DNA from 2 places in the Paenibacillus sp. lzh-N1 genome. Region 2 is predicted to be linked to the other one. Evidence: predicted binding sites of a transcription regulator. Region 2 holds the regulator's gene; the other holds the start of a gene.
The links. Region 2 encodes Rex, which represses fermentation and respiration genes when NADH is low (regulators of the CRP and FNR family bind a similar motif). Its sites were predicted from a motif close to TTGTGAAATATTTCACAA; they were not measured.

Region 1 (6,334 bases), 1.5 Mb from region 2:
AGCAGGGAAAGGGCGGCCAGCAGCAGCATTACTGGCCGAATGCCCTTTAATTCAAACCAGGCTTTATCCATTAGTATTCCAGATGATCCTTCTCACTGAGACGCTTATGGAAAACAAAATAGCTCCACGCCTGATAAGCCAACACAAAGGGTAAAAGCGTTGCTGCAACAATCGTCATGGCTTTCAGTGTGTAATGACTGGAGCTTGCATTATATATCGTCAAATCAAAAGCACTGTTGATCGAGCTCACCATAAATCTTGGGAACAAGCCAACGAATAACGAAACGAAGCTTAGCAAAATGATGACACCTGTCATCCCGAAAGCCCATCCTTCGCGGCGCTGCCTCAGGAAATACCATGTCAGCACATAGGCGAAAATCCCCACCGCAACCGCAACATACATAAAGGGACCGCGACGTGCAAATAAATCCGTTGCAAAATAAGTCCATACCACCATACCAGCAAGTAGAATTCCCAACACCGGAAGAAATTTGGACGCGATCACACGAGCACGATCCCTGACTTCACCAATCGTCCGCAGAGAAATGAACGTCAGCCCGTGCATGAGGCACATTCCGACCACTGTCAGTCCAATCCATACGGTGTATCCATTGAACACATCCAAAAATCCGGCTTTCAAATCCATGTTTTGCTGAATAGGTACACCTTTCACCAAAGCCGCAAAGGCCATACCAAACAGCATCGGCGGCAGGAAGCTGCCAATCAGAATGCAAGTATCCCACGTTCCTGTCCACCCTTTTCCTTCGGCCTTGCCACGGAACTCAAAGGAGACTCCTCGCAAGATCAAACCTAGCAAAATAAACACAAATACCAGATAATATCCGCTGAACATCGTTGCATAAAAATGCGGAAAGGCGGCAAACATCGCACCTGCTGCTGTAATCAGCCACACTTCGTTGGCATCCCAGAATGGACCAATCGTATTGATCATCAAACGTTTTTGTTGGTCATTACGCGGCACTAATCCTGTTGCCATCCCCACGCCAAAATCAAAGCCCTCTAGAAAAAAGAAGCCTGTAAACAACACTGCGATCAATAAGAACCATAAATCATTTAACGACAATGCTGTCACCTCCTTGAGCAAATGGATCATGAATGACTGTATGCTGATGCGGCTCAATATCTGGGCCTTTACGAGCGGTGCGAGCAAACAGGAATGCCAGTACACCCGTTAAAATGAGATACAGCGTCGTAAATGCAATCAGGGAGAACAGCACTTCTCCTGCTACAACGGTAGGTGAAACAGAATCTTTCGTTTGAAGCAAGCCAAACACAGTCCACGGCTGACGTCCCATTTCTGTCATGATCCAGCCTGCTGTATTCCCAATGAACGGGAGCGATATCCCCCACAGCATAAGGCGGAAGAACCAACGATGTGAGCCCTCCAATTTTTGTCGAAAACTCAGGTAAGCTCCGTACAGAGCAAGTGCAATCATGGCACATCCTGCCGCAATCATAATGCGGAAGCTCCAGAAGGTCGTACGGACAGGCGGAATATAATCACCTGGACCGTAGGTCTTTTCATACTGTGCTTGAAGTTCCTTCATACCAGGCACAGAGCCAGAAAACTTGCTATACGACAGAAAGCTCAGTGCAAACGGAACCTTAATCTCAAAGGTATTTTCCTGCTTATCAGGATCAATATTTGCAATAACCGTCCAAGGCGCCGGATCGCCGCTGTCTCCCCACAGAGCTTCACTGGCTGCCATCTTCATGGGCTGTGTTTTGATCAAATATTGAGCCTGTCCATGACCAAACAAAGGAATAGCAATGGCACAGATTAATGCAACAATAATGCTCAATTTAAAAGAAGGTTTAAAAAAGTCCATATTCTTTTTATGCATTAGCTTCCAAGCACTAATACCTGCTACGAGAAAAGCGCCGGTTGCAATGGCAGCAAAAATGGTGTGAGGATACTCCCACAAAAGCTGCTCGTTCGTTAACAAGGCAGCAAAATCCTGCATTTCTGCCCGGCCATTTACAACCCCATATCCTACGGGACGTTGCATGAATGAATTGGCAGCCAAAATCCACAAAGCCGAGAGCATCGTACCGATCGCTACTAGCCACATGCAAATTAAATGGACAGTTTTGGATAATCTTTCCCAGCCGAACACCCATAGACCGATAAAGGTCGATTCCAGGAAAAATGCGAGCAATGCTTCAATGGCTAGCGGTGTACCAAATACATCACCGACAAAACGGGAAAAGTCCGACCAATTCATTCCGAACTGGAACTCCTGCAAAATCCCGGTGACTACCCCTAGCGCAAAGTTAATCAGCAGAAATGTCCCCCAGAATTGAGCCATTTTTTTGTACAAATCCTTTTTCTTGATAACATACATAGTCTCCATAATTGCCACCAACAATGACAATCCAATGGAGATCGGCACATAAACAAAATGAAGAATCGTAGTGGTTGCAAACTGCAACCGTGCCAAATCCAATACGTCCATGATGCTGCTCCTCCCCTGTACTTCCCTTAACAATGATTTAATGTTTGTGATCTGAAGTCTTTTGTATTTGTGATTGTATTCACACTCTTACATATGAAACCGTCACTTTTTTAGGAAATGACCCACTCAGCTAACTTGCCATGGTTGCCATAACCGGGCTTCAGATTATCCCCATTATATAGAATAAATTTAAATGAAATAGAATCAAAAATGTGAACATCGTGTCAAAGTTGTGTCATAACGATGGCGTTTTTATGAAAATGCCTTAAAACCCATAATGAATGTGACATTTTCTATTGATCCATCCTTTTTCAACATATAAAAAAAGCCTCTCTTCATTCGAAGGACATACCTCCGACATCTGCAAGAGAGACTTCATAACGTTAAACCTAGGAAATCGATCAACAGCCATCTGTTCCTCCGTTTTTTTGGGTCTGATTACGGTAGGAGGAAGGTGACATACCAACATATTTTTTAAATTTACTATGAAAATAATCTGCATTCGCATATCCCACGCGGCCCGCCACTTGGTGCACCTTAATCCCCTGTGCAAGCAATTCCCTTGCTCGCTCAATCCTTACCTTATCCAGGTAGGCATTAAAGGCCTCGCCTGTATGACTTTTGAACAGTTTGCCCAAATACCCACTATTGTAATTGAACATATCCGCCAGTAACTCCAGTCGCAAATTTTCATCATAATGACCATGTATAAAGTCAATCATTTGCTTCATGATGATCTCCTTGCCACCCGTATCAGTCTGGCCAATCCACTGCAACACATGCTCGAGCGAGTGATCCACCAGCTCGCCCAATGTTGAATAAGCATATACATTGGTAATCAGGTTAGAGTGCTCCTCCAGCACGGTCCGGCTGTGTTCTTGTCCAGCTGCATACTTGTTCAGTGCCAGTGTGAATGTCTGAGCGAATGCCGCCTTGATTGCAGATTCTGTACGATAAATCTGTGGAAATTGGATTTCCATGTCCTTAATGACACGGGTCGCCGCTTTACCATTAGCCATATCCAGCGCATAGTACAGCTTTTCTGCATAACGCATGGGGTCATCCGAGGCCCTGTCAGACGCTTCATCCATTTCAGCATGGACTGTCTCCCATTCATGTAAGTCTTCGGGAAGCATGACTCTTTCTGCTCGGAACAAAAACGTACGCTCCAATAATCGTAACGCCTGCTCAAAAGATCTGGGGATATCGCTAAGAATGTCTACCGGAGCGCCAGCAGCCCCATAGATTTCATTTACCCAAGGCTTTAGTTCCTGTCGCCATGCAGCCAGCAACTGAACAGCATCTTGCTCCGTTTTTAACATGGCAGGAAGCAGTAGGCCCGTATATATTCCAGCCTCAAACACAATGCCTCTATCCTGATCACGACACAATTCCGCTAGCCGCTGCTTTGCTGCCAACTGCCGGGCTTGCCGATCCCAGTCAGGTATACGCAAATCCAGCAGAATCACCTGATAGCTACTCCAGTCCAATGCTGGTAACGCTGGCTGTTGTCCGTGCTTTCCAGCGCCGCTTTGGTGATCAGCTTGCTTGGATGCACGATGGCTGGGTTCTACAGCATCCCGAGGGTGCACTGCATGAACCGGAAACAACAGCGCTTCAATCCAATCGCGCTCATGCGGAGATGGACTCCCCCACTTTCCATCTCCCTTTTCATTCTCAATGCTTTGTCGTACTCGTTTCAGCTCTAACGTCATTTCTTCCTCATCAACCGGCTTCAACAGATAACCATCCACCCCGAATCCCATGGCTTGCCTAGCATAATTAAAGTCTGCATATCCGCTTAAAATGAGAAAGTGAAACGGCTCCCCATTCATTTGGCGTATGCTTTGTATAACCTCCAATCCACTCATCCCAGGCATACGAATATCTACAATGACCAGTTCCGGTCGATGCTCTCCGAACTTTTCCAGAGCCTCGCGTCCGTTCTCTGCCGTATCGACGATGCGAAAGCCACAATCCCCCCAGTCAATAATGGAAGACAGTCCTTCACGAATCGCAGGCTCATCATCTACAATCATCGCTTTATACATTCGACGCTTCCTCCCTTGGTATGGAAAAGTATACGGTTGTTCCTACCTGTAATGCGCTTTCAATATGCAGACCATAACGTTCACCATACATCAATGTCAGACGTTGATGAACATTACGCAGACCAATACTGCTCCCTTCCGGCTCCTCCGTACCCGTGATCCGAGCCAACAAACGGGTCAGTTGCTCTTCCTTCATGCCAATTCCATCATCAGCCACTTTAATGTGCAGTTCTCTTTGTTCTATTGTGATATCTACCTTCACGGTAACTGGCTCTTCCTTATTTTCTAGGCCATGAATAACTGCATTTTCCACTAGCGGTTGTATGATTAAGGGAGGAATCGACATGTCCTTCGCGCTTTCTTCCAAATTCACTTCATAGACCAAACGATTCCCAAACCTGAACTGCTGAATTTGCAAATAGGATCGCACCATATCCAGTTCCTGTAATACGGTTGTTTTACCACTGCCAATCTCCAGATTCCTGCGCATCAGCCTGCCAAGCAAACGGACCGTCGTTGCAATCTCCGCTTCCCCATTCAAATGTGCTTTCATTCGAATGGATTCTAACGCGTTAAACAGAAAATGCGGATTAATTTGGCTTGCCATCATTTTTAGCTTGATATCCTTTTGTGCCAATTCAAGCTTATTGTTATGCTCACTCGTCTCATAGACCTGTGCCATAAGCTGGCGGATACTACTTACCATGTAGTTGAAACGGCGCGATAAATCACCGATCTCGTCCCTTCCCTCCACACTGGATACTACATGAAAATCACCCGCAGCTACTTGACCCAGCTCATAGCTCAACCGCTGGAGCCGTTTGGTAATAAGCCAGGAAATGATGGTAATCAGAATCAGCGCCATGATGAGTACCGCTAGTACACATAATGCACCAATCAGGCTGACCCGGTTCGCCCCCTGCACAATATGTTCCGTGGAAAACACCGAAATAATTGTCAATCCGCTCACACTTGAGGTTGGCAGCAGCTCATCCACAATAATGTTCGAGGGCGTTCCGTTGATTTTTGCTTCATATATCCCCTTACCTGCACGCTGGACATCAAAGCCTAAATGTAAATCGGTCAACGTCTGACCTACCGACTGTGGATGGGTAGCTGCGACCACAATCCCGTTACGATCCGCAATCAATGTTTCAAAGGGCTCCTTGCTTAGCATATGATTCAACTCGGTCTGACTCAGTGCAATCATCAGAACTCCCTTGGAATTGTATTCGGGAAAAGGAATTTGTCGTACCAGGCTGAGGCGGTTAACCGGGTTATCCTCCTTATCCTGAATGTAAATCCAGTTAATCGCCGTCCCCTTCAAAGCCTCCTGGAACCATGGCTGCCGCTCAATGTTAGAGTCCACAGGAATAAACTCCAGATTGTTGACCAACGTCGGATTGTACGAATAGAACCGGATAGTAGCAACCTCTCTATATTGTTGGGTGTACTCATTAAAATCCTTGTATTGATGGTACGCATTCATGAGCTCCACCATGCCGGGATAACGACGGTTCGCCATCTCCTTTAGTCTTTTATCGAACATCAGCCCATTTGAAATATCTGTTGGCACACGTAGTAAATTTGCTGTCTGGCTCTTAATCTTTTCCACATTATTTACCGTCTGGGCAATCGCACTGTCCAGTGCCTGCTCTCGCAAATAAAAAGTAACGCAGCCGCCCACTACCAGCACTGGGATCATGACAATCAGTACGTAGGAGAAGAGCAGCTTATTCCGCATACGCATATTATTCATCAGATGCCGTACTCCACGATACATGCCATCCCTCCCGCGAAATAAGC
Region 2 (6,334 bases):
ACCGTGGAGGGGATTTCTGGGAAACAGTAGCTAGTGATTCCGAGTCCTGTCTTGGTCGTTCTTGCCCATGGTTCCGCAAATGCTACTATCATCGTGCACGTCATGAAGCAGGAACAGCGGATGTGGTTATAACGAATCACTCCAAGCTGTTCACCGACGTCAAAGCAAGTCACCAGCTATTGCCCAGCTATGAACATCTGGTCATTGATGAAGCACATCATCTAGAGGAAGTAGCCGGTAAGCACCTGGGCATGCATATGAAATATTTCACACTCGTGCATACGCTGACTCGATTGTTCAAGGACAGTAAGAACGGACAATTGCCTTCGTTACGTCAGCAGTTGGCAAAGTCGGGGCATGAGAAGTCGACGGAATGGGCCTCGACCATTGATCAGCTGTACCCACTCGTGTTAGAGGTTAAGGAAACTTGGGACCTGCTAAGCGATAAGTTGTTTGGTATGTTGCCAGAGCGGTCTGATGCCACACCGGGTGAAACGGGGCAATTTTCTTCGCGTCTCAAACCGTCGGCCAAGCCTGCAAAGTGGGATCATGCGGCGGCGTTGGAAAATCAGCTTTATGTAACGTTGAGTGAAATTTTGCGCAAGGGCGACAAGCTGATGCTGGATGTCAAGGAAGAACACGACGATTATGCGGCGGATAGTCTCATTACAGATATCACGGGTCTGCTTAAGGATTTGGCGGGGATTAGGGAAAATTTGCGCTTCTTTATACGACTCGATGATGAAACAACCGTATATTGGCTCGAAGCGAGTGGGCAATTCCGTAGTAAATCATTGCAATTTTATGCAGTGCCCGTCGATGTGAGCCGCCAGTTGAAAGAAATGTTTTTTGACAAAAAAAGAAGTATTATTCTGACATCTGCTACTTTATCGGTAGATAAGTCGTTTCAGTACATGACCGATCAACTCGGCTTGCAGGAGGCAGCGGATCAAGGACGATTAATGACGTCACAGCTCCCATCACCTTTTAATTACAGGGATCAGGTGTTGCTGGTCATTCCGCGAGACTTTCCGAGTGTGAAGGGCAGTGTAGGGGATGCACATTTTGTAGAGATGCTCGTTAGCTCTCTAGGAGCGACTGCCCAGGCGACGCGGGGGAGAATGCTTGTTCTGTTTACTTCCTATCGGATGCTCCGGCAAGTGTATGAGCCACTCAAAGAGGCGTTAGCATCCAGCGATATTACCGTGTTAGGACAAGGTGTAGACAGTGGGAGCCGCAGCAAGCTAACCCGTCGTTTTCAGGAAGCCAAGGCTTCTGTATTGCTGGGAACCAGCAGCTTCTGGGAAGGCGTTGATATTCCAGGGAAGGCTTTGACTTGTCTGGCCATCGTTCGCTTGCCGTTTCAACCGCCCAATCACCCGTTACTGGAGGCAAAAAGCGAGCTGCTGCAGCAGCAGAAGAAGAATCCATTTATGAAGCTGTCTGTACCACAAGCAGTTATTCGCTTCAAACAGGGATTTGGACGATTGGTACGTACAGCGAGCGACCACGGAGTCGTTATCGTTTACGATACGCGTGTGATCGAATCCTATTATGGAAAGCACTTTTTGTACTCGTTACCGGGACCAAAAATGGAGCATATGCCATCGGAGCAAATGGTGCCCCGCATCGCCGAATGGCTCCAATCCGCCCCGGAGACAGAGGCACAACGGACGGACACCTAAAGTCCGTTACAATTAGGGGGAGCAAGTATGAAATCAGATAAAATTTCAGAGGCTGTCGTACGGAGATTACCCGTATATTTACGTTATCTGAATGCACTGCACAAACGGGAGGTGGCTACGGTCTCTTCTCAAGAGCTGGGACAGAGGTTAGATTTAAATCCAGCCCAAATTCGTAAAGATCTTGCCTATTTTGGCGATTTTGGTCGGAAGGGTATCGGTTACGATGTTTCTTATCTAATTGAGAAAATACGCCATATCCTGAAAATCGACCAGCAAATTAATGTGGTATTGGTCGGAGCGGGTAATCTGGGTCAAGCCCTATCAAACTATAACGCTTATTTAAAAGACAATATGAAGATTGTGGCGGTATTTGATGCGTTCCCGGATAAGGTTGGGACCAGAATCAATACCTTAGTCGTTCAGCCGATGGATGAATTGGAAACGACTGTAAAAGAAAAAAATATTCGAATCGGGATTATTACTGTACCTGATTTTGAGGCACAACACGTAGCTGATAGGCTCATTGAGAGTGGAATTGGAGCGATTTTAAACTTTGCACCTATCATTCTCAAGGCACCGGCTAACATTCGGATACATGCCACAGACTTTACAACTGATTTGCTTAGCCTCGCTTATTACCTGGAGGACGGAAAGGAAGAAGCACAATATGACAGTGAATAAATGGATGATTAAAAACGGTTCTTTTGCCGTGAATGGACCTGAAGCTGGGGTAATCCATGGTTTTATGATTGTGGAGGATAGCCGTATTACTTACATTGGCGAGACTCTGCCTCCGGGTGAGGAAGAGACGGAAGCAATCGACGGTAACGGGTTATTGTTTTTGCCTGGTCTGATTAATACTCATGGTCATGCGGCGATGTCTCTGCTGCGAGGGTATGGAGATGACTTGGCACTTCAAGTCTGGCTTCAGGAAAAAATGTGGCCTATGGAAGCCAAGTTTACATCTACGGATGTGTATTGGGGAACATCCTTGTCAGTGCTGGAAATGCTGAAAGGTGGAACCACAACTTTCCTGGATATGTACGATCATATGGATGAGGTGGCACGTGTAGCTGAAGAGTCGGGCATCCGTGCAAGTTTGATGCGTGGAGCCATTGGACTCTGTTCAGAAGAAGAACAGCGGATCAAGCTGGCTGAGGCCGTGACTTTTGCCCGTAACTGGCATGGAAAAGCAGACGGACGTATCACAACGATGATGTCTCCGCATGCCCCATACACATGCCCGCCAGCGTTTATTGAGAAATTTGTTCAAGCAGCACATGATCTCGATTTACCATTGCATACGCACATGTCCGAGACGATCGCCGAAGTTGAGCAAAACGTACGCGACTACGGTTTGCGTCCAGTTGCACACTTAGATAAGCTTGGCTTTTTCTCCCGCCCTTCACTTGTTGCCCACGGCGTACACTTGAACGACGAAGAGATAGCTTTATTAGCGGAACGAGGTGTGGCGGTTTCACATAATCCAGGCAGCAACTTGAAGCTGGCAAGTGGTGTAGCTAGAGTGCCTGAATTGCTGCGTGCAGGAGTTACTGTTTCTCTTGGAACAGACGGTCCTGCCAGCAATAATAACCTGGATATGTTCGAGGAAATGCGTCTGGCGGCACTCATTCACAAGGGAGTATCTGGCGACCCAACAGCAGTTCCTGCAAATGAAGCACTGCGTCTGGCAACAGAGTATGGTGCAAAGTCGATTGGTTTAAAAGAAGTAGGAACGCTGGCAGCAGGCAACAAGGCTGACTTTATCGCGCTAGATCTGAATCAGGCCCATTTCTTGCCGCGTACAGATCTTATTTCCCATGCCGTATACTCTGCAAGTGCCAAAGACGTGGCTCATGTGTGGGTAGACGGTCGACAGGTTGTGAAAAACGGCGAATGCCTGACGATGGACGAGGAACGTATCAAACATGAGGCACAAGCCGCCTTTGAAGGGCTGCTGTCGCGCTAATTCAGGTGTCACATCCCCTTAGAGAGGAAGCACAGGTTTGAAAAATAAGAAGAAATGGATAGCGGTCGCCATTTTGGCCGTAATACTGATTCTGGTCAGCATTTTCTGGTATTATTCCTATGTTACTCAAGACCAGGTGGCTGAGAAAAATGCCGCTATCATTAAGGCCAAGCAATCAGGTGGTCTGGTTAGCACGACTCAGACATGGAAGTCTGTGTGGGATCAGATATATTGGGTGGTTCAAGGAAAAAACGCACAGAATGAAAATATAATGGTGTGGGTCCCTTTTCAAAAAATGGAAGGACAACCTAACGTACCTGTCGCAGATCCAAGCGGTGTTCATACCGAGCTGATGAAAAACGGAGTCGACGAGCAAAAAATGACAGCGATAATTCAGCAGCAACTTCCAAATGCAAAAATTGTAAGGCTCCAACCGAGTGTGTTCAATGGCGAATATGTATGGCAACTGTTTTACGATGATGAAAGCCATCACAACTATACCTTTTACCGTTTCTCAGATGGAGCATCGACGGGGATAAAGTATACTTTGCCTAATTACTAGCGTGTTATGGGAGTAGTGATGATGGTGAAAGCAATGTATTGTTAAAAGAATAACTGATTGAAGTTGAAAAGACGTAAATGCGATTTAAATCGTATTTACGTCTTTTTTTGCTGCTACGAAAATCACAACTCCTCCACACATTGCCTTCGATATTAGATTCACGTTATGATATACTATATTTTATAAGTGATAGACAAAAATGATAGAAAAATGAGTTGCTGATCTCTATAAGATCATGCAATTTGGTTGTTTGTTGACATTCGTCCCGTTTCTTCTGGGTTTTACATTTTGAGAGGAGGATGTTGTTTGAAATTGCGTGCAGTTCCTATTGTTGTGGCGGCCGTTGTGGCAGCCTTGTTGATGTTTGGGGGATGGTTCATTTACCGTCAGGTTACAATGCAAAGTCCTCTGGAAAAACTGGTATCTCAATATCCAGGCGTGACAAGCGCTCAAATAGATATTAAACAGGATCAGGTCGTATTGAAACTAGATCTCAAACCGCAGGCGGATGTGGCCGGATTGGTTGATGTGGTTAAGCAAAAAGGGCAATCCATCATTGGCAGCCGTACCATTAAGCTGGATATCGCAGATCGTTCCAATTCAGCACTGAATCAATGGTGGTCTGAGGCTATGTTTCCTGTAGCCGAAGCGATGGAAAATAAAAAGTATACTCAAATTTCATCTACAGTTGAGCAGATGAAAAAGAAAAAAGCAGGTATCAAGGCTGATACCGATATGGATTCAAACAATGTCTATATCCGACTCAGCGAAGGCAATGCGACTAAGTTTATCGTTTTGCCACGTCAATCTCAGCAAATGGGGGTATGGCCTAATGCCTAGATGGATCAAGGAAATATTAATCGGTATTGTGCCGGTGACCATTATATTTCTCGTTTTTATTGGGGTGAATATTATCCCTCTTCTGGTTGCGGGCGTGATGCTCAGCGGCTTGTTAATGCTCATGCATGCTCGTGGCGGCTTGGCCGTAGGTGCCGGGCAAGAGCGCAAACGTAAAAAAAATGGTCCGGACAAGCTGACTTTTGAGGAAATTGGTGGACAAGAAAGCGCTAAACAGGAATTGCGTGAAGCCTTGGATTTTTTGAATCGGCATGATGAAATTTCCAAGTTTGGTATTCGTCCATTGAAAGGCGTTTTGCTTACAGGCCCTCCGGGAACAGGAAAAACGCTGATGGCGAAAGCAGCTGCACACTACACCAATTCTGTGTTTGTTGCAGCTTCAGGCAGTGAATTTGTTGAAATGTACGTGGGTGTCGGTGCAGGTCGTGTCCGTGAGTTGTTTCGGGAGGCTCGCACTCGTGCAGCCAAGGAAAAGAAAGAAAATGCAATTATTTTTATTGACGAGATTGATGTTATTGGTGGTAAGCGTGAGGGTGGACAGCAACGAGAATATGATCAGACTTTGAATCAGTTGCTGACAGAAATGGATGGCATTTATTCGGCAGATACACCGCGGATATTACTTATTGCGGCAACAAACCGTAAAGAAATGCTGGACAGCGCCTTAACGCGTCCAGGACGCTTTGACCGCCATATTCAAGTAGACTTGCCTGATAAGAAGGGCCGTCTTCATATCCTTAAAATTCATGCCAAAAACAAACCGATTCAGGAAGATGCTAATTTGGACAAAATCGCTGAGGAGTCTTACGGTTTTTCCGGTGCACAGTTGGAGAGCGTCATGAATGAAGCGGCCATCTATGCAATGAGACAGGATCGTCAAATGATTGCGCAGAGTCATCTATCCATGGCGATTGACAAGGTGATGATGGGTGAAAAAACAGACCGAGAATCAACATTGGAAGAGAAAAAGCGTGTAGCGATTCACGAGCTGGGACATGCTATTATGGCTGAAATCGTCCGTCCCGGTAGCGTAAGTCAAGTAGCGCTCAGCCCGCGTGGGAAAGCGCTCGGTTACGTGCGTCACAATCCACAGCAAGAACATTATTTATATACCAAGCAGTACCTGGAGGAGCAGATTATGATCTCGCTCGCAGGGGCTACTGCGGAAGAAATGTACTATGGCGGTCGAAGTACGGGCTCAAGTAATGATTTTGAGCAGGCGCTGAACATTGTTCATACGATGATGACTTCCGGTTTGAC

Region 1: a site for Rex is predicted at 2,545-2,562, ahead of C0638_RS11895 (cytochrome ubiquinol oxidase subunit I). Genes of this name have one in related genera too.

The regions. Positions count from the first base shown of each region.
Region 1 is NZ_CP025696.1:2,639,587-2,645,920, reverse strand. Features, by position in the region: gene cydD (thiol reductant ABC exporter subunit CydD) at 1-71, opposite strand, end outside; gene cydB (cytochrome d ubiquinol oxidase subunit II) at 71-1,084, opposite strand; gene C0638_RS11895 (cytochrome ubiquinol oxidase subunit I) at 1,071-2,477, opposite strand; gene C0638_RS11890 (response regulator transcription factor) at 2,879-4,528, opposite strand; gene C0638_RS11885 (cache domain-containing sensor histidine kinase) at 4,521-6,311, opposite strand.
Region 2 is NZ_CP025696.1:4,110,274-4,116,607, forward strand. Features, by position in the region: gene dinG (ATP-dependent DNA helicase DinG) at 1-1,685, shown strand, start outside; gene C0638_RS18635 (redox-sensing transcriptional repressor Rex) at 1,713-2,366, shown strand; gene C0638_RS18640 (amidohydrolase) at 2,353-3,654, shown strand; gene C0638_RS18645 (cell wall elongation regulator TseB-like domain-containing protein) at 3,692-4,216, shown strand; gene C0638_RS18650 (hypothetical protein) at 4,523-5,056, shown strand; gene C0638_RS18655 (AAA family ATPase) at 5,049-6,334, shown strand, end outside.